Regions from separate parts of the Thermosipho japonicus genome, predicted to be linked through region 3. Evidence: riboswitches for the same ligand, from Rfam matches in the RefSeq annotation. Region 3 holds a riboswitch; each other region holds the start of a gene.

Region 1 (7,335 bases), on a different contig from region 3:
TTATAAATGAGATGGATCTATCTTTAAAACTATTAACTGTCTTGATGTTTTTTAAAAGGGTATTTAAAAATGTGTAGCCCATTCCACCTATAGCCCATGACATTCTATATTTTTTAAATATTTTTTGGTATTTTTTTGTTTTTACATATCCTACCCTTATTCCTGGTATTCCAAAAAATTTTGTAAAAGTTCTAATCAATAGTACATTATCAAAGTTTTCATAATCTTTTGGATTTTCTACAAAATCTATGAAGGCTTCATCTAGAACAATTTCTATATTTTGGTTTAATTTAAAAAATTCTTCTAAGTCTTTATAAATCCCTGTTGGATTATTTGGATTTCCAAGTATTAACACTATCTTTTTAAATTTTTTACTAGCAAGTTTTATTTCGTGATCAATAACATTTAGGTCAAGGGTTTTATTTACAAAATACCAAGGAGTTTTAATTTCTTTTGCTGAAAATTGTGCAACTTTAAAGTATTCTGAATAATTGGGTCTGGGTATAATAACACAGGCATCGTTTAAAATGTGATATCCTATTATGTGAAATGCTTCGGTTGCACCAGCAACTATTACACTTTCTCCAAAAATTTTTTGAAATTTATCTTCTATCCAATCGACGTAGGTATATCTAAAAATATCCTCTTTTCTTATAACATTATCAATCCAGTCAATTTTTATTGGATTTACAGATATTGAAAAATCTAAAAAATTTTCGTCTTTAATACCACCGTGAACAAAACTATTGCTATCCACACAAACACCACCTTTGTATATAAAGATAGTCCCTTTAAAATATCCTCTTTTTCAACACATTTTCCTTCAAGTTTATAAACTCCAACTTTTTCAAATCCAAGGTTTAAAACACCAGCAAACGCGCTCATTGGATACATGGAGTTTATTTTTAGTCTTCTGTATTTTTTTAGATAAGAAAAGGCATCTTTAAAGTTAAAAAGGGCAATTAATAAAGCAGTAATTCTTGCGGGAATAAAGTTTAATACATCATCGAATCTTGCAGGAAATTTTCCAAACCATTCATACCTTTCATTTCTATATCCAAATAGCGCATCGTAGGTGTTAACTACTCTATATATGAGCGCACCATATATTCCAAAAATCAAATAATAAAAGAGTGGTCCGACGATACCATCTGATATGTTTTCAGATAAACTTTCAAGGGCTGCAGAATAAAGTTTATCTTTGCTTAATTTTGAAACATCCCTACTTACAATGTATGATACGTTTCTTCTAAGTTTTTCTACATCATCTTCATAACACCTTTTTACATGAGAATATAATGACTTTATAGAAAAAGTGGATGTTAAAAAATAAATTTCAAACCATTTTGAGATTGATAATAAAGTTTTACACAAAAAAAACCAAAACAAAATTTCTAAAAGTAAGGCAAACATTCCTAAAAGAAAACGTGCATGCTTTGATTTTTCAAAAATCTTTCCAATAAATCCCATGTATACAACAGGATGAATAAAAGTAGGAAACTCACCAATAGTTATGTCAATTAGAAGACTAATTAAAAGAATAAACAATTTTCTCAATCTCCTTCATATTAAGACTAGACGTTATGATTTCAGTAACTTTATCTATTTCTTCTTCCAGTGTTCTAACCACAATTTCTTTTTTTGAGTAACCCCTTTGAATTCTTAAAAAATTTAAGAATTTTTCTAGAAAATCATTGTTGTGGAATATGTTATGAATGTATGTTGCAAAGATATTATCTTTAATGGCACCGTCTTTTATAACTTTTTTGTTGAAATATAATTTTGAAAAAGGTTTTTCAAATGATTTTGTAATTCCATGGTGAATTTCAAAGCCTTTTATGGTTGTATTAAATAATTTTTCTTTTGCAAATACATTTCTTACAGTTTTTTTGTCTATAAAGTATGTATATGAATTGAGATATCCAAGTCCTTCATATTCTTTTTTTTCTTCTACGAGTTTTTTGCCAAGCATTTGATAACCACCACATATACCGAACAAAAATGCACTTTTTGAAAGAGCCTTTTTGATTTGTGTGTTTTTTTCTTTTAGCCATAGCAAATCGTGAATTGTTGATTTTGTACCAGGAATTATAATTAGATCAACATCTTCCCTTATGTTTTCTACATACCTTGCATTTGTGTTTAAAAAGAGAGGTTCAAAATCAAATGTATTTGATATATGTGGAAGCTTTAGTATATCAACTTTTAGATCACCTTTTCCTTCTTTAAATGGAGTAATATCTTCTTCAAAGAGGTTGTGATTAAAGTATTCTATAGTCCCAAGAAACTTTATATTAAATCTTTTTCCAAACTTTTCAGGAAAGTCTAAAAGAAGCCTTTTGTCTCCTTTGAATTTGTTGAATATATACCCTTTTACTAATTTTCTTTCTTCTTTATTGAATAAAACCATAGTTCCTGCAATTTGTGCAAAAGCACCGCCTCTGTCAATATCCGCAACCAATATTACATTTGCGTTTGCCTTTTTTGCAATTGCCATATTTGAGATATCTTTTATATTTATCTCGGCAGCAGATCCAGAACCTTCTACAATGACAAGATCATGTTTTTTTTCTAAATTTTTAAGACATTCATATGCAACATTTAAAAGTTCTTCTTTGGATGAATACATGTATTTTTTGTTTTTAATCTTTTCTACTGGTTTTCCTTTTACAATAAGCTGGGAGCCAGTGATATCAGGTTTTAAAAGTATGGGATTCATAACATAGCTTGGCCTTTTGTTGCAGGCAATTGCCTGTATATATTGTGCAATTGCCATCTCTCCACCGTCATCGCTTACTATGCTGTTTAGAGAAATATTTTGAGCTTTAAACGGTACTACGTCTACTCCTTTTTTTGCAAAATATCTGCAAAGAGCTGTTGCAATGATAGTTTTACCAACATTTGAGGCCGTTCCTTGTATCATTAACACCATCTATACCACCTCAAGTATAAGTAAAATAAGTCCATGAACGAAAAGGCAAGTCCCACCAAGAACATCTCCTGTCACACCACCAATTTTGTTAGTAGCAATCTTGGATATTAAATAAGCAGTTATTAAAGTTACAGCCAATGAAATGATATATTGTTTAAAGAATATAATAAGGAAAAATGTAAAGATTGTTGAAAGTAATAAATTCTTTTTTTCAAAAGGAAAAAATAATGCGCCAAGTCCTTCTTTTTTGGCAGGCTTTGAAAATGCCATTAAAAGGACCATAGAATATCTTCCGAATGTTGAAGATATAAAGAAATGAAATGGTTTTGCATTTAGATAAAGATTCCAGAAAACGACTACAAACAGTGTTCCAAAAAAAACGGCAAATGGACCAACGTCTCCTTTGCTCATAATTTCTAGTCTTTTTTCCTTATTGGATTGATTTAAAAATCCATCAAGTGTGTCTAAAAATCCATCGAAATGGAAAAGATCGAAAAAGTAAAAAGCTAATACAAGGAAAAAGACTTTAAGCGCTAAGTTATTTGATAAAGCTCCAAGATAATATATGCTACCAACTATGTAACCTACGAGTGGAAAAAAGCTTGGAAGTTTTTTAACCCTTCTATCAAAATCATTTACTTTAATATTTAATGGTAGTCTTGAGATAAAGGAAAGTGAAAGAAGAAAATTTTTTATCATAAATTTTCCCTCCAGAGTTTGTAGGAGTCTAAAAAGTCGTTTAGATCGAAGACTTCAAAACATATATATTTAAGATTTGGCATTAATTTCATGTATTCTTTTGAAAGTAAAAGGGTCTCTTTGTCAAGTTTTAGGTGATCTTGATCTCCTTTTACTCCCATTAAATGAAATTCTACGGTATTTTCGAAAAATTCTTTTGTTACTTTCATGCCTAAAATGTGATGACCTATATCAAATACCGTTCTATTGTGTATTAAAATGTCCTTTTTTAGATTTTCTACGGAAATTTTGTCTGATTTTTTCAATAAAGGTTCTATACAATCTATTGGGTGGGCAACATAATTTAATATTGGTAAGTTACTTTCTTCAAAAAAATTAAATGCATCTTCAACGTTGTTTATACAGTCCGTTGGAAGGTGTACGGTATATTTTAGCCCATATTTTTTTGAGATTTTATAAAGTTCTGGAAGTTCATTTTTTAGCATATGCCTTGTTTCCTTGTCAAATGAAAAAACAAGAAGTTCTACAAAATCGACTATTTCTGCAACTAGTTTAACATTTTCAAGATATCCACCTGGAATAAGCCATGAAGTGGTTCCTATTTTCATTTTATTTTCACCCCTATTCCCGATACCATTAAATAAACATTATCTGAAATTGATGCAACTTTTTTATTGAGTAATCCCAAGCTGTCTACATATTTTCTTGAAAGACTGTTTTCAGGTATTATTCCCCATCCTACTTCGTTTGTGACGATGATTAAGTTGTAATTGACTCTTTGCAGTGAATCAATGAGTTTTTTTGTATAGTATTCTATATCTTTTTCATAGTAAAATAGGTTTCCAAGATAGGTTGTGAGACAGTCAAGTATTGCAACTTCATATTTTTGATTTAGACTTTCAATGATTTTGTAGATCTCTACAGGTTCTTCAAAGGTGTCAAAACCTATTCTTTCTTGTTTATGTTTTTCTATTCTTTTTTTCATCTCTTCATCAAAAGCAACACCAGTTGCAATGAATGCCTTTTTTTTAAAGTTTTCAGATAATTTTAAAGCAAAACTACTTTTTCCAGATTTTACACCACCAGTTATAAGGGTTATCATGATATCACCTTTTCATTTTTAAAGTTAAAATATTTTATAGCGGCTTCTATTAAATAAACAGATAAAGCTGCGCCAGTTCCTTCTCCAAGTCTCATATCAAGATCTAAAATAGGTCTTACACCTAGGCTATCTAAAATGACTTTGTGCCCTTTAACTTTTGATAAATGTCCGAAAAAGGCGTAATCTAAAACTCTTTCATTTATCTTGTATGCTAGATAAAATCCAGCGGTTGTTGGAAATCCATCTATAACCACAGGAACTTTGTTTTGAAAAGCGCCTAAAATAAAACCTGCCATTTGGCCTATGCAATATCCGCCAACCTTTGAGAGGACATCAATTGGATCATTTGGGTTTGGTCTATTTATTTTCAAAGCTTTTTTTACAATATTTCTTTTCTTTATTACGGAAGAAGGAGGTATAGGTGTTCCAATATCAGTTATTTTATCCACATCAAAACCAAATGCGGCAAATATTGCGGTTGCTGTTGTTGTATTACCAATACCTTTGTCACCTATTACAAGTAAATCAGCCCCTTGTTTTATGGCTTTTTTTGCAACTTTCATTCCATAGTCAATACATGTAATTGCTTCTTCTCTTGTCATTGAAGGTCCCTTTGAAAAGTCTTTTGTACCATGTCCTACTTTCATTTTTATCAATGAAGGATTATCTTCAAAATCATAATCTACACCACTATCCACCACAAAAAATTTAAGACCCATATGCCTTGCAAAGACGTTTATGCCTGCGCCACCTTTAAAATAATTGAGAACCATTTGATAGGTGACATTTTTAGGATATGCGGAAACTCCGTTTTGTACTACTCCATGATCTGCTGCAAATACATAAACTCTTTTGTCCTTGAACATTGGCAATGGAGTTTGCTTTTTAATTTTAAAAAGTTTATTAGCAATTTCTTCAAGGTACCCCGCCTCTTTCATTTTAATTCCCCCTTGAGTATGTTTGAAACTATTTTTGAAAATTTATCGAAATTATCTATATAATATAGATTAGTCTGTACTTTTAAATCTGAACTGCCAAACCCTTTAGGACCTGTAAAAAATTGAGACATGTAGAGTGAAATCTTTTCCTCGCATTTTGTATTTGAAGAAACCATTATAACTGATTTTACGCTTGATTTATCGAGAAGATAGTCAATATGCCAGTGTAACTTTTTAGATTTTGACAGGTGTCTAGATACTCTTTTTTCGAGGTTGTTCATAGCAGAGCCCACATATACGTAAGTACCTTTTTTTAGATTCCATTTTTTAATTTCAATATCCATTGGTAATTCGATTAATAGTAAGTAGCATCCTTTCATATTTTCACCTTAATAAAAACAAAAATTTCCCCGAAATGCCCTAGCATTCGGGAAGTAACTTTCATCATAGGCAGGTCTCCCGGCTCCCGGATCAACCTACTCTCCACGCCTTCCCAGGAAATGCTCCCAGTGGCATTCTGTGGATTTCGTCCCCGGTTACGGTTGCTGGGCAGCCCCGGCCTTTCACCGGTGTTCCCTTAGCCTATGATGGTTTTCTATATTATATACTATAAAAGGCCGGATTACCCGGCCTTTTGGTCGGGGTGACTGGACTTGAACCAGCGACCTCTTGCGCCCCATGCAAGCGCGCTAGCCAACTGCGCTACACCCCGATACATTAAAATTATATTCTATCTTTTTTTTTATGTCAAACAATGTAAAATTGTTGAATCTTGTAAAATATGCTTTTTTGATTTGTTCTTTGCTAAAAAGCATTAATTTTTGAAGAATCTTGAAATTAAAAATTATTGTATAAATCTGGAATCTTTATGTCGGATTTTTAGTTTTTTTTATGTTAAAATTAAACGTAGGAGGCGTTTTAGATGTTTAGATTTTATCTAAAATATTTTTTAATTGCTTTTTTAATTTTTTTATTATTTCCTATGTTTTTTTATTATTTTTCGCATCCAAAAGGAGTGAAGATAGAAAAAGCAGAGAATGGAATAAAGCTTCCTATTTCAATGGTTTTAGATTCCAGGAAAACTATTAATCTGGAATTTAAAATTCCAAGCGGGTATAGATATATATATTTTCCATATGTTGAATGTTCATATATTAAAGTACATTCTTCAGGAAAATTGATAGGGAAATATGGATTTAATGACAGGAATGCTCATTCTTGGTTTATTCCGATGTTGTTTGAGATTCCAGAGAATATAAAAACTTTGGAAGTTGAAATCAGTGGAGTTTATTCAATTGGACTTGATGGTTTTTATTTGATAGATAGCAAAGAAAGGATAAAATACTTCTGTTTAAAATTTCTATCTGATAATTTAATAAATATATCTATAGGACTAGTTTTAACACTTGGGATATTGCTTTTAATGCTTTCAAAAAATACGACACTTTCAAGAAAAAATGCATATATATATTTTGGACTTTCAAGTATTTTTGCCTCTATATGGGTTTTTGATCTTGTATCATTTGAAGCTTTTTGGTTTCCTATGAGGAAATTATTTATATCATTTGCATATTTTTCGCTTTTATTAATAATTGTTGGATTTGAAACTTATAACTTTTCAAAAGTTGGTAAAGTGGGAAAGATTGTAGCATTTTTGAATTTTA
Region 2 (7,335 bases), on a different contig from region 3:
TTTATCATTTTTCCAATCTGTCCCACAAGATATACTCTTTTGATTTTATTTCTACATGCAGATTCAAGAGCAAACCCAACATAATTTCCCATAGTAACAAGCGGCATCTTAGAAGAAAGATTTGTAAAATTTTTTCCATAATTTCCAAATACAAGACAAATTTCATTACTTTCGCTGCTTGCCATTGAAATTTCAAGATCTATCGTTTTCTTATACGCCTCATCTGATAATGGTTCTACTATTCCAGTAGTACCAAGTATTGAAATACCTCCAATTATTCCAAGTTTTGGATTAAGCGTTCTTTTAGCAATGTACTTTCCTTCTGGTGCAAAAATTGTAATTTTTACATTTTTTCCCCAAGGTAAAACCTTTTTTACTTCACTTTCTATCATCTTTCTTGGAACAGGATTTATTGCATAATCTCCTACTTGCAGTGGAAGACCTTTCTTTGTAACTATCCCTATCCCCTCTCCCCCGGTTATTAAAAACTCTTTCGATTTTTCTGCTTTTGCATAGATTATCATGTTGTGGGTAACGTCTGGATCATCACCTGCATCTTTTCTTACCCCACAAATAACTTCGCCTTCTTTTCTTTCTATGTAAAAAATATCAAGTTCTATCTCTTTTCCAATTGGAAGATCTATTTTTACGCTCTTTAAAACTTCATCGTAAAAGAGCATGTAAGTTGCTGCTTTTGCTGCTGCAGTTGCGCAAGAACCAGTCGTGTAGCCATACCTTAATTCCTTTTTCATCCTACTCCTCCAACAGTCTAAAAAGCGCATTAACAATTGCAACTGCTACTGTACTTCCGCCCTTTCTACCTTTTGTAGTAATAGATGGTACATCAAGCAAATTTAAAACTTCTTTCGATTCTTGAGCTCCAACAAAACCTACAGGAACACCTATAACTAGTTTTGGAAAAAATGAGGAATTTTCAATATATGAGCAAAGAGTAAATAATGCAGTTGGTGCGTTTCCAATTACAAAAATATCATTATTTTTCTCCTCAATTGCCTTTCTCATTGCAACAATAGAGCGTGTACAATTGGAAATTTTTGCTTGATTTATTACATCCACATCATCTATGTAGCATTTTACTTTTACGTTATACTTTTCCAAGAATTTTTTACTGATCCCAGCCTTAATCATCTTTGTATCAACTACTATGTTGGCACCGTTTTTCACAGTTTCTTTAAAAACTGATATAGGATCATTTTTAAATCTTAAGAGTTCTTCAAATTCAAAATCGGCAGTTGCATGGATCACTCTTGTTACAATATCCAAGTAACCTTGTTTATGTTCTTTTTTCAAATTTTTTCTTATAATTAAAAAACTCTTTTTCTCTATTTCAAGTGGATCAGTATATTTCACCTTTTTCAATCCTTTCAAAAAGAATACCTGAAACCCTTTTATCGTATAATATAGGTTTCAATATCTTGAACTTTATTGGATATTTTTCTAAAATTTCTGGGATATCTTTTTTTATATGTATTCCTTCAAATAAGAAAAGCGGAAGAACAACTATTTCTTCTACCTTTTCTTTCAAAAATTCCTTTACAGCATTTTCAATACTTGGCTCGTTAAATTCCATAAAACCTAATTTACAATTTTTATACTTTTTCCGTAAGTCTTCAAAATATCTGTATGCAATCTCTTTTGTTTCTTGAACTCTACTACCATGAGCGACTAATAATATACCTTTCATTTTACATCCTCCAAACTCTGGTCAATTCCTTTTGAAACATTTGCCGAATCAAAAGTGGCCATTTCTCTTATCATTTTTACAGCTGCCTCTATAATAGGCATTGAAAGAACTGCTCCTGTTCCCTCACCAAGTCTCATATCAAGATCGAGAATAGGACGCAGATTTAAAGAATCCAATATAACTTTATGGCCTTTTACATAAGATTTGTGTCCACTAAATACGTAATTGATAACATCTTTGTCAAGATAGTAGGAAATTAAAAATGCTGAAGTGGTAGGAAAACCATCAATTACGACAGGAACTTTAGAATGTGCAGCTTCAAGGATAAACCCAGCCATTTCACCTATGCAGTATCCTCCGACCTTTGAAAGAACATCTATTGGGTCATCGGGATCAGGCCTGTTAACTTCAATCGCTCTTAATATTGCTTCTCTTTTTCTTTTAATTCCTTCACTATCAAGTGGTGTTCCAATATCAATAATATCGTCGATGTTGTATCCAAACGCAACAGCAATCGTAGAAGCAGTTGTAGTATTTCCTATTCCCATATCCCCCACAGCAAGAAGATCTGCTCCTTCTTTTATTGCGTCTTTCGCTATTTTTTTACCAAATTCAATGCACTTTTCCGCTTCATCTCTGCTCATTGCAGGGCCTTTCGTAAAATCTTTTGTACCATAACCTACCTTCATTTTTATCAAGGAAGGATTATCTTGAAAATCATAATCAACTCCTGCATCAACTACATAAACCTTTGCACCAACATGTCTTGAAAAGACATTTATTGCGGCTCCACCGTTTAAAAAATTGAAAACCATTTGATAAGTAACATCCTTTGGATATGCAGAAACTCCATTTTCAACGACACCGTGATCTGATGCAAATACATATACTCTCTTGTCACTAAACAATTCTGGAATTTCTTTGTTCTGAATAAGTGCCATCTTTAGTGCAATGTCTTCTAGATATCCAAGACTTCTAACCGGTTTAGTTAAATTATTTAGCCTATCAATAACCTTTTGTTTTAAATCCACAAAATCCCCCCTTTTGAATATATCTAAACAAAAATTTCCACAAAAAGCCCCTAGCTTTTGTGGAATTGCTACACCTTAGGCAGGTCTCCCGGCTTCCGGATCAACCTACTCTCCACGCCTTCCCAGGAAATACTCCCAGTGGCATTCTGTGGATTTCGTCCCCGGTTACGGTTGCTGGGCAGCCCCGGACTTCCACCGGCGTTCCCTTTTAAACTGCTTGGTACCCAAGGTGTTAACATCATATTCAATTTTCTGTATGCATTATACCACCAATTTTCACCTTTATCAACTTAGACTTTTAGTTATAAACTTTGATTATCTGCAAATCTTGATTTAAAAGCACAAATTTTGCAGGATATCCTTCTTTTATTCTTCCGCCATCTATACCTACGCTCTTTAGAGCGTTATAAGAAGATACTTTTGATAAATCCTTTAATGAGCAATTAGTAACTTTTTTAAATTTTCTCAACCCATCACTAAATTTTAAAGTACTACCAGCAAGCGTACCATTTTCAAGCCTTGCTATACCATCCTTGACTTTAACCAATAACCCACCAAGATCATATATTCCATCCTTTAAACCTGTTGCAGAAATACTATCTGTTACAAGAATTATCCTATCAGGTCCAAGCAATTTATATACAAACCTTAAAAAATCTGGAGAAAGATGTATTAAATCCGGAATAACCTCAACAAACACATCATAAAGTAATGCTCCTCCAACCACTCCTATTTCTCTATGGTGAAGTTGTGGCAAAGCGTTTGGAAAATGTGTTATTCTATTTACTCCAGAATCATACGCTTTTTTGAAAATATCAAATGTTGCATTTGAATGTCCTATTGATGCTGTTACTTTATTTTCTTTTAGTATTTTTAAAAGTTCAAAAGAACCTTTAATTTCCGGTGCAACTGTCATAATTTTTACTTTTTCAAGATCTACAATTTTTCCATTAAAATCAGTGATATACTCTTTATTTTGAGCCCCAGCCCTTTCCTTATTTATAAAAGGTCCTTCAAGATGCAAAAAAAATAGTGAAGAATGTTCAGCTGGAGAAAATTTTTTAACAATCTCTTCTAACATTTTAAAATCAGCAGAAACTGTTGTTGGAAAAAGATAAGTAACGCCTTCTTTTTCAACAAGATCTGCCCATTGCTTAAATTCTTCTTTTGTACTCTGCATACAATCTATTCCCATGTATCCGTGTGTATGTGTATCAGCAAATCCGGGCATTAAAAGGTATTTGGGTGTACAATCATATTTTCTTATACTCAATATTTTATCTTCAAACTCAATACTTCCTGTATACTCCCCATCAATAGGATCCACAATAAGAACATCATCTATTATCATTTTTTCACCTTCAGATTATCACACTCTTTGAAAGTTTTTCAGGTTTATCAGGGTTTAAACCTTCAACTATAGCCCTTTTAAATGAAAGTATTTGAGAAAATATCATTTTTAAAGGTGTTTCAAGTCCATTATCATATCCTATATCAATATCACCATTTCTACCTAGAAGTATTACTTTTGTATATTTTTCGAGATCTTTCTTTAGCATATACTCATTTTCTGTATCTTTTGAATTTATAACCACAAGAGAATGCTCAGAAATTCTTGAAACAGGTCCATGTCTATACTCAAGTGGCTCATGGAATTCTACAAATTGCCTTGCCATTTCTTGCATCTTTAATGCACCTTCTTTTGAAATACCATATTCCTCATCAAATCCCAAAAAGATAAAGTGATTATATTTTTTTAAGTCAAGATTTTCTATAAATTTCTCAGATTCCTCTAGTATTTTACTTGCTTTTTCAACAATACTATACCTTTTTACTAAAAAATGCAAAATTGCAACAAAAGAACCTGTCATAACTATGCTTTCTTCGTGTAAGAAGTCAAACACAAACGTTTCATCACAAACCTTTTCAAGAGTTGTTTCTTTTTCGCATGTTATACCAATTGTATAAACTCCCTTTTTCTTGAAGATCTCCGCTGCTTTTACAGTTTCAGTTGATTCTCCAGTACGAGAAATAAATATACCTACATCAACATCTGGAACATAGTTAAAAGTAATAACCTTTCCACCGGTTAAAACTTTGGATTTGACCCCAAATTTTTCAAGAATTAAAGATGCAGTCAAAGAAAGGTTAAATGAAGAACCACAACCAACAAAAACATATTTTTTATCTCTTTTAAATTCTAAAGAGTAGTTTTCGATTCTTTTTAAAAGTTCTGGAATACGTTTGATTTCAGAATATGTATAGTTCATCCTTTTAAAGCCCCCTTTGTAATTCCCGAAATTATATGTTTTTGGAATGCCAGAAAGATTATTATAACCGGTAAACCTATTATAGACGATGCTGCCATCAGTCTTGGCCAATCTATCTGATTTAGTTTCTGATACAGGGCAAGTCCAACCTGTACCGTTCTCATTTCCCTTGAGTTTGTCATAACAAGTGGATAGAAAAGGTCATTCCACGTTGCAATAAATGTATTTATAGCCATTACCGCTATTGCTGGTTTTGAAAGCGGGAAAATTATTTTAAAAAGAATCTGGAATGTATTTGCACCATCAACATAAGCTGCCTGCTCCAATTCTATAGGAAGTTGTTCTATATACTGCTTTAACAAAAATATACTAAACGGTGTTACAAGCATGGGAACCGTTAGAGCAAAATATGTATCGATCCAACCTATATTTTTCATTATGATAAATATTGGAATAATCGTAACTTGAGGTGGTATCATCATCGTTGCAAGAACTATTGAAAAAAGAACATTTTTTCCAAAGAACTTTCTTCTTGCAAATGCATATGCAACCATAGTAGAAAATATGATATTTCCGATAACCACTATCGTAGAAACTATTAAACTGTTAAGAATATACCTTGAAAACATATCTTCTTTTAACACATTGATAAAGTTAAGCAATGTTGGAAATTTGTATTTTACCTTTACATCGTCAAGGTAATACTGGCCATCAAAATTAAAAATCAACTTTGATACATACTTTAGATTTATTCCCTTCAGGTCTTTATAATCAATAACATATTTTTTCCACCCGCCAGTTGCCTTAAAATTTTTTGAAACGCTCTTTGAAAAAGCATCCCTTATTTCAACTGAAAAATCTCCTTCACCTTTTACCCAGAATTCTATATACTTTGCAACACGTAAATCTAATTTATCAACAAGAAGCTCCACTGTACCACTTACCAGAATTGATCTAGTACTTTGTGGAGATTCATTTACAATTGAAATTTTTCCTTTTGATTTTACTTTACGTCTCAAATAGCTCATATATTTGATTTCAAAGTCATTTATATACCTTTCTTTAATAACCCTAGTAAGGTTACCACTTGGAATAACTGCCGTATAAAACATGGAAAACATAGGAAAAAGAGAGATTATAAGCAAAACAAACATTATTGTTAGCAAAATCGCCTTCTTCATATACTTTCACTCCTAAGCAATTTTCCTTGTACCAGTGTTACAAGGAAAATAATTAGCACAAGAACGTATGCAATAGCAGATGCATACCCCATTTCAAAGTTTCTAAAACCAACTATGTATAAGTAATGCACAATAGTTTGAGTTGAATTCATAGGTCCTCCACCTGTCATGGTAAAGATTTCTGAGAATATTTGAAATGACCTTATAGTGTTTAACGCAATTACAAAATATAAAGTTGGCTTTAAAAGTGGTAGTGTTATTTTAAAAAAGATCTTTGATTTACTTGCACCATCTATTGCTGCAGCTTCATATAATTGCTGCGGTATACTCTGAAGTCCTGCAAGAAAGAGTATGGTATAATAACCAATAGCTGCCCATACGTCCATTATCATTATGGACAAAAGTGCAGTTTTTGTATGTGCAAGCCAGCTAGTAGGAATGGGATTCATCCCAAAAAACTCCAACATTTTATTGAAAAATCCATCTGCACTGTAAAGATACATCCATGTGGTTGAAATAACCACCATAGAAACAACTGTTGGAAGAAAAAAGCCAGCTTTAAATAAATCCTTTAATGGTAGAAATTTACTGTTTATTAAAACGGCAAGCAATAGAGAAATCACCGTTGTAAAGGGAATAGTTCCAACAACAAAGATAACCGTATTTTTAAGTGCTATTAAAAACACTTCATCGTGAAACATACGGACATAATTTTTCAATCCAACAAAGTTAAAATTAGGACTCAATGCTGAGTAATTTGTAAAACTCATAAAGAATGAATAGGCAATAGGAAAAACCCCAAAAACTGCAAATAGTATCAAAAAAGGTAGCAGAAGCAAAAGCGTTTCAATATTGTACCGTGTTTTTCTCTTCAAAATAACCACCCCAAAAATCCCCTGCCTTTTGGGCAGGGGAAATTTTTATTCTTCTCCGTCTAAAATCTTTTGAATTTTCATGTTGTACTCAAAGAGCGTGGTATCAATATCTGCATCTTGAAGTATTATTTTTTCAATTGCTTCGGTTAATACTGCCTGAACTTTTGGCCATGCAGGAATAGATGGAACAGGTTTTGCATATTTGTTTTGTTCATAGAATACCTTGTGCATTGGATGGTCTTCAAACCATGGATCGTTTCCTGCATCAACGTG
Region 3 (7,335 bases):
ACTAAAATGGTCAATACACCAGCTCTTTTGCCAAGAAGAATATCTGTATAGAGCCTATCACCAATTACACATGTTTCTTCTTTTTTTACATTATTTTTTTGCATTATCATTTCAAGGATTAACGGATCTGGTTTTCCAAATATTATATCGGGTTCTTTCCCGGAGGCCTTAGTGATTATACTTGCAATTGCCCCTGTATCAGGAATAGGTCCATCTTTTGAGGGACAATTTAGGTCAGGGTTTGTTAAAACAAATAATTTTCCTTTTGAAACATAACTACAAGCCTTTGCAAGTTTTTCATAGTTTAAAGTAGTATCAAATGTAACAACAACAATATCAGGTTCTTCACTATCTACTACTTTATGACCAATATTTTCAAATACCTGTTTTATTGCTTTGTTTCCAACAAGATATATCTTTTTAGGACCAAATTTTTCTAGCAAATATTCTGCAGTTTCAATTCCAGCAGTAAAAATTTGTTCGGCATTTATTGAAAGTCCCGCATTTTTAAATTCTAATAGATAATCATCAATTGATTTGTTTGAGTTATTTGTCAAGAAAACAAATTTTTTGTTTGCTTTGAAAACGGTATTTGCAAATTCAATTGAACCAGGAAACAGTTTTCCACTTAAGGAAAAAGTACCATCAATGTCAAGAACAAATAACTTAATCTTCTCTAATTTTTCAAGAGAATCCTTTGTAAGAATTTTCATTTTTTCACCTCTTCAAAGATATTATACTATTATTTTTGTTTTTTAAGAAGGATGAACATTAATGGTGCACCAATAAACGAAGTAACAACACCTATTGGAACTTCAATGGGAGAAGCTATAGTTCTAGATATGGTATCAGAGAAGGAGAGAAAAATTCCGCCAAGTAGGACACTGCCAATGAGACTATATTTATGTTTTGACCCCGTGAGAATTCTTGCTGCATGAGGAATTATTAATCCCACAAAGCCAATTATTCCAGTTTTTGAGACAATCACAGAGATTACAAAAGAACCAGCTAAATAAAAAAACCACTTTATTTTTTCAACTTCAACACCAAGAATTTTAGCTTCCTCTTCGCCTAAAGCAATTGCATCGAGTTCTCTGTTTTTTATTAATGCAATAGAAAACAATACAATTACCGATATTGCTGGAATTATTAAATCATTCATTGTCGTACCCGAAAGGCTTCCAAAAAGCCAAACATATGCGCTAGTTAAAGTTTTACGTGAGAGATTTATTAGCAAGATTGTTGCGGATGAAAATATAGTACTAATTAATACACCTGAAAGAATAAGGTGTGTGATAGGAATTATTCTCTTTCTTTTTGCAAGAATAATTGTTAATAGTGAAGCAAGTAATGAAAATGCAAAAGAAAATACGTTAACACTGACAGTTCTGTTTAGTGACACAGCAACATAGAGTGCTAAAACAGCACCAAAACCAGCTCCTGAAGATGTACCAATTAGATATGGGTCAACAAGTGGATTTTTCATAATAGTTTGGTAGATATTCCCAACAAGTGCAAGACCTGAACCAGCTATAAGGCTCATTAATATTCTTGGAAATCTGACATTCCATATGAGGAATTTTATTTGCTCATTTTCAGGATTAAAAATTTGAGAAATTGGGATTTTCACAGTTCCTATAGAAAGGTTTATAAGAATTACTAAGAAGAACAAGACTGGAAGGATGATCCTTCCAGCCTTATAAATGTTTATTTTAGTCATTATTTTCCTCCGTAAAAGAAATTATAAAAAATTTCAAGGTATTTGACTATATCTGGAGATATTGAGCTTATGTCGTTACCATCAATAACAAATACTTTGTCGTTTTTAACTGCTTTAAGATTTTTAAATATTTCATGTGATTTTATTTGTTTTATGGTTTCATCTGGACTAATGTATGATGCAACAATTATTATGTCGGGATCATTGTATGTTAAAAATTCCCAATTTACAGAGAACCATCCATTATTACCAGAATAAGGAGCACAAATATTTACTCCACCTGCGTATGTAATTAATTCATTTACATAAGAGCCAGTTCCTGCAGTCCAAAGGTCTTTTGTTTCATTATTTGGAACTGTTATAGTGAAAAAGACTCTTGGCCTTTTTTCAAGAGGTACTTTTGAGCTTTTTGCGCCATATTCTGAAATTGTTTGTTTTATTTTATTTGCCAATTCAGATGCTATTTGTTCTTTACCAAATACATTTCCAAGAAGCATTACATCTCTTGCAACATCATTTAATGTTGTGGGATTTAAAACAAGTGCCTTAATACCGAATTTTTCTAACTTTTGCACTTCTGGAAGTTGAAAACCACCGAAAGTAATTACAATGTCAGGATTTAATGAAATAATTTTTTCTATATTTAGTGGCACCATATTTCCAATTTTTTCAGCATTAAAAGAATCCCAATCTGTAACACCAACTATATTCTCTCCAAGACCAAGTTTTACAAGAAATTTGGTGGAGCTTGGAGCAGCAGAAACTATTCTTTCAGGTATTTTATCAAAGCTTACCAATCTTCCAGCATCATCAACAATAGAGAGTGCAAATATAAATGTAGTTAACAAGACACTTAAGAAAATAACCCATCTTTTCATCCTTTATCCCTCCTATATAATATTTTAAAGAAAAACGCCCACCCTTAGGGACCGCAAAGGTGGATTGCTTTCCTTTCAAATAAGGTATCCCGACTTCCGGATCATCCTACTCTCCACGCCTTCCCAGGAAATATCCCAGTGGCATTTTGTGGATTTCGTCCCCGGTTACGGTGGCGTCCCCGTGCCGGACTTTCACCGGCTTCCCTTATTTGAAAGGTAAAATATTAAGTTGCCTGCAAATAGATTATAACACTAATATTGTTCTTTTGCAATTTGTCTTGCAATTTTGTCTATTTCAAAGATTTCTTTAAAATCATTTATATTTCCATCTATTTTTTCGCATGTGTTTATAACTATATCAGCTATTTTTGAAAATTTTATTTGTCCATTTAGGAATTTTTCTACAGCAATTTCATCAGCTGCATTGAAGGCTATTCTTTTTGCAAGATCCTTAATTATACTTTTTCCGTAGAAAAATGCCGGGTATTTTGATGGATTTACATCTTCAAATATAAAGTTCTTATTTTCAAAATTTGGCCAATTTTTATTTTCGTATAATCTCTTCGGATAACTTAGTGAATAAGAAATTGGTATTTTCATATCTGGGAATCCAAAATGAATCTTTACAGTTCCATCTTTTAAAAATACAGCTCCATGAACTGTTCCGGTAGGATGTATTTTTACTTCAATATTTTCCAATTCAAAGAGTTCGAAAGCTTCAATTACTTCAAATGCTTTATTTACCATTGTTGAAGAATCTACGGTTATTTTTTTACCCATACTCCAAACAGGGTGATTTAATATATCTTCGACTGATAAATCATCTATATTTTCTTTATCTCTTACCGCACCGCCAGATGCAGTTATTAATATCTTTACCACATTTTCGTCGAAAATCTGAAAAATTGCAGAATGTTCGCTATCAACTGGTATTAATTCAACGTTATTTTCTTTGCAAGCTTTTTTTACAAATGGACCTGCACAGACTAAAGCTTCCTTTGTAGCAAGTGCAAGCCTTTTTGTGTAAGGTATAGAATCAATTGTTGCAAGAACACCATCAAAACCAGGTATTGCAGCAACTACAACATCAGGGCGGATTTTTGCCACCATATCTTTTATAGAGCTTACATTAAATTTTACAGGGGAGTAAAAGTATTCCACTTTGAAGTCTTTTATAATTTTTTCAGCAACAGTAATGTTTTTTCCAAAAGCTATACCTTTTACTCTAAAGTTATCGAGTTTTTTAATTACTTCAAGAGTTTGCATTCCTATAGAGCCAGTTACTCCTAATATTACAATGGTTTTTTCTTCCATCTAAAATAAATCACCTCTCCTTTTTCTACATGTATTTTTATTTTTTCATCCGTTGTTTCGTTACTTACACCTATTGGATTTTCTATACTCATGTTACCATTGAAGGGGTATTTAAAGCCTTCTATCATAAAAGTTGCATTACACAAAGGAATAAAAGACCATATTTCACCTATTTTAACTTCTTTTTCAAGCTTGTTATTTTCTTTTAAAATTGCAGATTCTAACTTTTCAGAATTTAAGTAAATATTTGCATCAAATTTTTTTAAAAGTCCATAGAGTGCAAATATCATATCTATCCTTTCGCCTTGAAAATTTATTATTTCTATTTCTTTAAATCCGTTTTCAAGAGCATATTTTATAGCAAGTTCGCAATCTGTTTCATCCTTTTCTCTGGGATATTCAATAATTTTCACAGATTGTTTTTTAAAAAAATCTATCGTTTCTTTGTCAATAGAGTCAAGATCACCTATTACGATGTCTGGCAATATATTTCTTTTTTTGAGTAACTTTGCTCCACCATCAACAGCTATTATATGGTTTGTGTTTAAAACTAATGTTTCATCAATATTACCATTTAAAACAATTGTTGCCTTCACTATATCCCTCCTAATGTTATAATATATACAAGAAAATTATATCATGGAGATGAAAGAATGATAGTAAGGGCAAAAAATTTAACAAAAATGTATGGTAAAAAGGAAAAATTTGAAGCTTTAAAAGGTGTTAATCTTGAAATAAATGAAGGAGAAATTCTTGCTATTTTAGGACCATCTGGTTGTGGTAAAACTACTCTCTTAAATTGTCTTTCAGGACTTGATGAGCCAACATCAGGCGAAGTTGAAGTTCTTGGAAAAAGACTTGACAGAATGAATGAAGAGGAAAAAACAATTTTTAGATCTGAAAACATGGGGTTTATTTTCCAATTTTTTAATCTTATACCAGTTCTGACAGCTGTTGAAAATGTTGAGATTCCATTGCTGATTTCAAAAAACGGAACTCCAACCGAGATTAGAAAAAAAGCTCTTGAGTGGCTTGAAAGATTACATATATTTCATAGGAAGAATGCATATCCATCAGAAATGTCTGGTGGTGAGCAACAAAGAGTGGCTATTGCAAGGGCATTAATAAATAATCCAAAGATTGTTTGGGCAGATGAACCAACAGGGGCTCTGGATACAAAGAATAGTCAAGAGATAATTGATTTAATCATTAATATGAATAAAGAGCTTGGAACAACATTTGTTATTGTAACTCACGATATAAATGTTGCAAAACGGGCACATAGAATTATTAAAATGGATAGTGGACAAATAGTTTCTGAAGAAATACTTGTGAGAGGATGAAGGAATGTATATTCCATTGTTAATAGAAGACTTTTTAGATGAAATATTAAATATAAAAGATCACAAAGCTTTAATTGAATATGTGGAGGATAATTTTGAAAAAATAGATGATCCTTTAAAAGAAGATCCTGAAGTTTTCAAAAGGCTTCAGGAATTTTATACATACATTGTTGAAATGAAAAATCTTCCAGAAAAAAGAATTCAAAAGAGATTGAGTTACATTCCAGGAATGGTTAAAAGATTTAAGTTGATGCATTTGGTTTATAAAGTTGAAAAGTCTTCTGATTTAAAAACACTTGATACACCTATAAAGTATGTTAAAGGAATAGGTCCAAAAAGAGCTCAAAAATTTTTAAAACTTAATGTGAATAATGTTGAGCAACTTTTAAACTTTTTCCCAAGAGATTATGAAGATAGAAGAAGAATTATTCCTATTCCTTTGCTTCGTGAAGATGATAAAGTTGTTACAACAGGAAAATTAACTGGGGTTGAAAAAATAAAAAAAGGTAATTTAACTATTGTTAGTGCTGTTTTATCCGATGGGATGTATCAAATTCTTTTAAAATGGTTTAATCAGGACTTTATGGAGGGAATATTAAAAGGTCTTTTGAGAAAGAAACTATATGTATTTGGTACAGTAAAAAAAGGATTTTATGGAAGTTTGGAGATTCACAATCCAGAGATTGAGCTTTTTAATGAGAGTAAAAGAGAAATTTTTCCGGTTTATCCGTTAACTGAAGGATTAAATCAAAATACTGTAAGAAGAATTATAAGTGAAAATATTTATAATATTTACAATTTCAAGGAGCATTTACCTGATGATTTAATTTCAAAGAGAAACTTGATAGATGTTTATCAGGCATATACTGGAATGCACTTTCCAAGGAGTGTTTTTCATAAAAAAGCGGCAAGATATAGACTTGCATATGAAGAAATTTTATACCTTCAAATCGCATTTTTATTATCTAAAAAAGAAAATGAAAAAATAGGCGGAATATCTAAAAAATTTGATGGGAAATATTCAACAGAGCTTATAAATTCTCTTTCTTTTGAGTTAACAAATGCTCAAAAGAAAGCATACGAAGAGATTAAAAATGATTTAAAGTCTGATAAACCAATGAATAGATTACTCCAGGGAGATGTTGGTTCTGGAAAAACTATTGTTTCAGAACTTGCAATGCTCGATAACTATGAAGCAGGTTTTCAATCAGCGGTTATGGTACCTACTTCAATTCTTGCTATTCAAAACTTTAAAAAGATTTATGATCATTTTTCAAAGTTTGGAATAAAGGTTGCACTTTTAATTGGAGCAACTTCAAATTCTGAAAAAGAACGTATAAAACAAAGATTAAAAGATGGTGACATCGACGTTGTAGTTGGAACACATGCCTTAATTCAAGAGGATGTTCATTTTAAGAATTTAGGTTTGGTTGTAATAGATGAGCAACATAGATTTGGTGTTGAGCAAAGGAAGGAACTTATCAGTAAAGGAAAATTGGTAGATACGTTGGTTATGACAGCAACACCTATTCCAAGAACACTTTCTCTTTCATTGTATGGTGACCTTGATGTGTCGATTATTGATGAGATGCCAAAAGGGAGAAAACCAATAAAGACATTTGTTGTTCACCAATCAAAAATTGAAGAAGTGTACAAATTTGTAATAAGTGAAGTGGAGAATGGCGGGCAGGCATATATTGTCTATCCATTGATAGATGAATCAGAAAAATTAGCGGTTAAATCTGCAACTTCTATGTATGAGGTTCTTACAAAAGAGTATTTTCCTGATATTCCTGTGGGACTTATCCATGGTAAAATGAGTGACTCAGAGAAAGATGATATAATGTACAAATTTGCATCTGGAGAGATTAAAATTCTTGTTTCTACAAGCGTTATAGAAGTTGGGATAGATGTTCCACAAGCTACAGTAATAGTAATTGAAAATGCAGAACGTTTTGGGCTTGCTCAGCTTCATCAATTAAGAGGAAGAGTAGGCAGGGGAAACAAACAGTCGTACTGTTATTTAACAGTTGGAAATGTTTCAAGAGAAGCCTTTGAAAGGTTAAATTTCTTTGCATCA

Evidence for each region. Region 3 has a riboswitch for cobalamin ahead of HNP65_RS08785 (ABC transporter substrate-binding protein). Riboswitches for the same ligand answer to the same signal wherever they lie in the genome.
Region 1: linked by a shared signal. The riboswitch ahead of HNP65_RS09125 (GIY-YIG nuclease family protein) and the one ahead of HNP65_RS08785 (ABC transporter substrate-binding protein) in region 3 are both predicted to bind cobalamin.
Region 2: linked by a shared signal. The riboswitch ahead of cobT (nicotinate-nucleotide--dimethylbenzimidazole phosphoribosyltransferase) and the one ahead of HNP65_RS08785 (ABC transporter substrate-binding protein) in region 3 are both predicted to bind cobalamin.

Annotation. Positions count from the first base shown of each region.
Region 1 covers NZ_JACHEX010000006.1:32,563-39,897, forward strand. Annotated here, with positions in the region: gene HNP65_RS09090 (aminotransferase class I/II-fold pyridoxal phosphate-dependent enzyme) at 1-757, opposite strand, end outside; gene cbiB (adenosylcobinamide-phosphate synthase CbiB) at 706-1,548, opposite strand; gene HNP65_RS09100 (cobyric acid synthase) at 1,529-2,932, opposite strand; gene HNP65_RS09105 (adenosylcobinamide-GDP ribazoletransferase) at 2,933-3,631, opposite strand; gene cbiR (cobamide remodeling phosphodiesterase CbiR) at 3,628-4,239, opposite strand; gene cobU (bifunctional adenosylcobinamide kinase/adenosylcobinamide-phosphate guanylyltransferase) at 4,236-4,733, opposite strand; gene cobT (nicotinate-nucleotide--dimethylbenzimidazole phosphoribosyltransferase) at 4,730-5,671, opposite strand; gene HNP65_RS09125 (GIY-YIG nuclease family protein) at 5,668-6,051, opposite strand; cobalamin riboswitch at 6,104-6,272, opposite strand; tRNA gene HNP65_RS09130 (tRNA-Pro) at 6,307-6,383, opposite strand; gene HNP65_RS09135 (GGDEF domain-containing protein) at 6,594-7,335, shown strand, end outside.
Region 2 covers NZ_JACHEX010000007.1:10,133-17,467, reverse strand. Annotated here, with positions in the region: gene cbiD (cobalt-precorrin-5B (C(1))-methyltransferase CbiD) at 1-752, opposite strand, end outside; gene HNP65_RS09270 (precorrin-8X methylmutase) at 754-1,371, opposite strand; gene HNP65_RS09265 (sirohydrochlorin chelatase) at 1,358-1,705, opposite strand; gene cobT (nicotinate-nucleotide--dimethylbenzimidazole phosphoribosyltransferase) at 1,702-2,736, opposite strand; cobalamin riboswitch at 2,798-2,979, opposite strand; gene nagA (N-acetylglucosamine-6-phosphate deacetylase) at 3,035-4,087, opposite strand; gene HNP65_RS09250 (SIS domain-containing protein) at 4,098-5,006, opposite strand; gene HNP65_RS09245 (carbohydrate ABC transporter permease) at 5,003-6,187, opposite strand; gene HNP65_RS09240 (ABC transporter permease subunit) at 6,184-7,071, opposite strand; gene HNP65_RS09235 (extracellular solute-binding protein) at 7,108-7,335, opposite strand, start outside.
Region 3 covers NZ_JACHEX010000005.1:153,902-161,236, reverse strand. Annotated here, with positions in the region: gene HNP65_RS08795 (HAD-IIA family hydrolase) at 1-713, opposite strand, end outside; gene HNP65_RS08790 (FecCD family ABC transporter permease) at 743-1,720, opposite strand; gene HNP65_RS08785 (ABC transporter substrate-binding protein) at 1,720-2,598, opposite strand; cobalamin riboswitch at 2,661-2,845, opposite strand; gene HNP65_RS08780 (1-deoxy-D-xylulose-5-phosphate reductoisomerase) at 2,851-3,912, opposite strand; gene HNP65_RS08775 (thiamine diphosphokinase) at 3,891-4,508, opposite strand; gene HNP65_RS08770 (ABC transporter ATP-binding protein) at 4,566-5,255, shown strand; gene recG (ATP-dependent DNA helicase RecG) at 5,260-7,335, shown strand, end outside.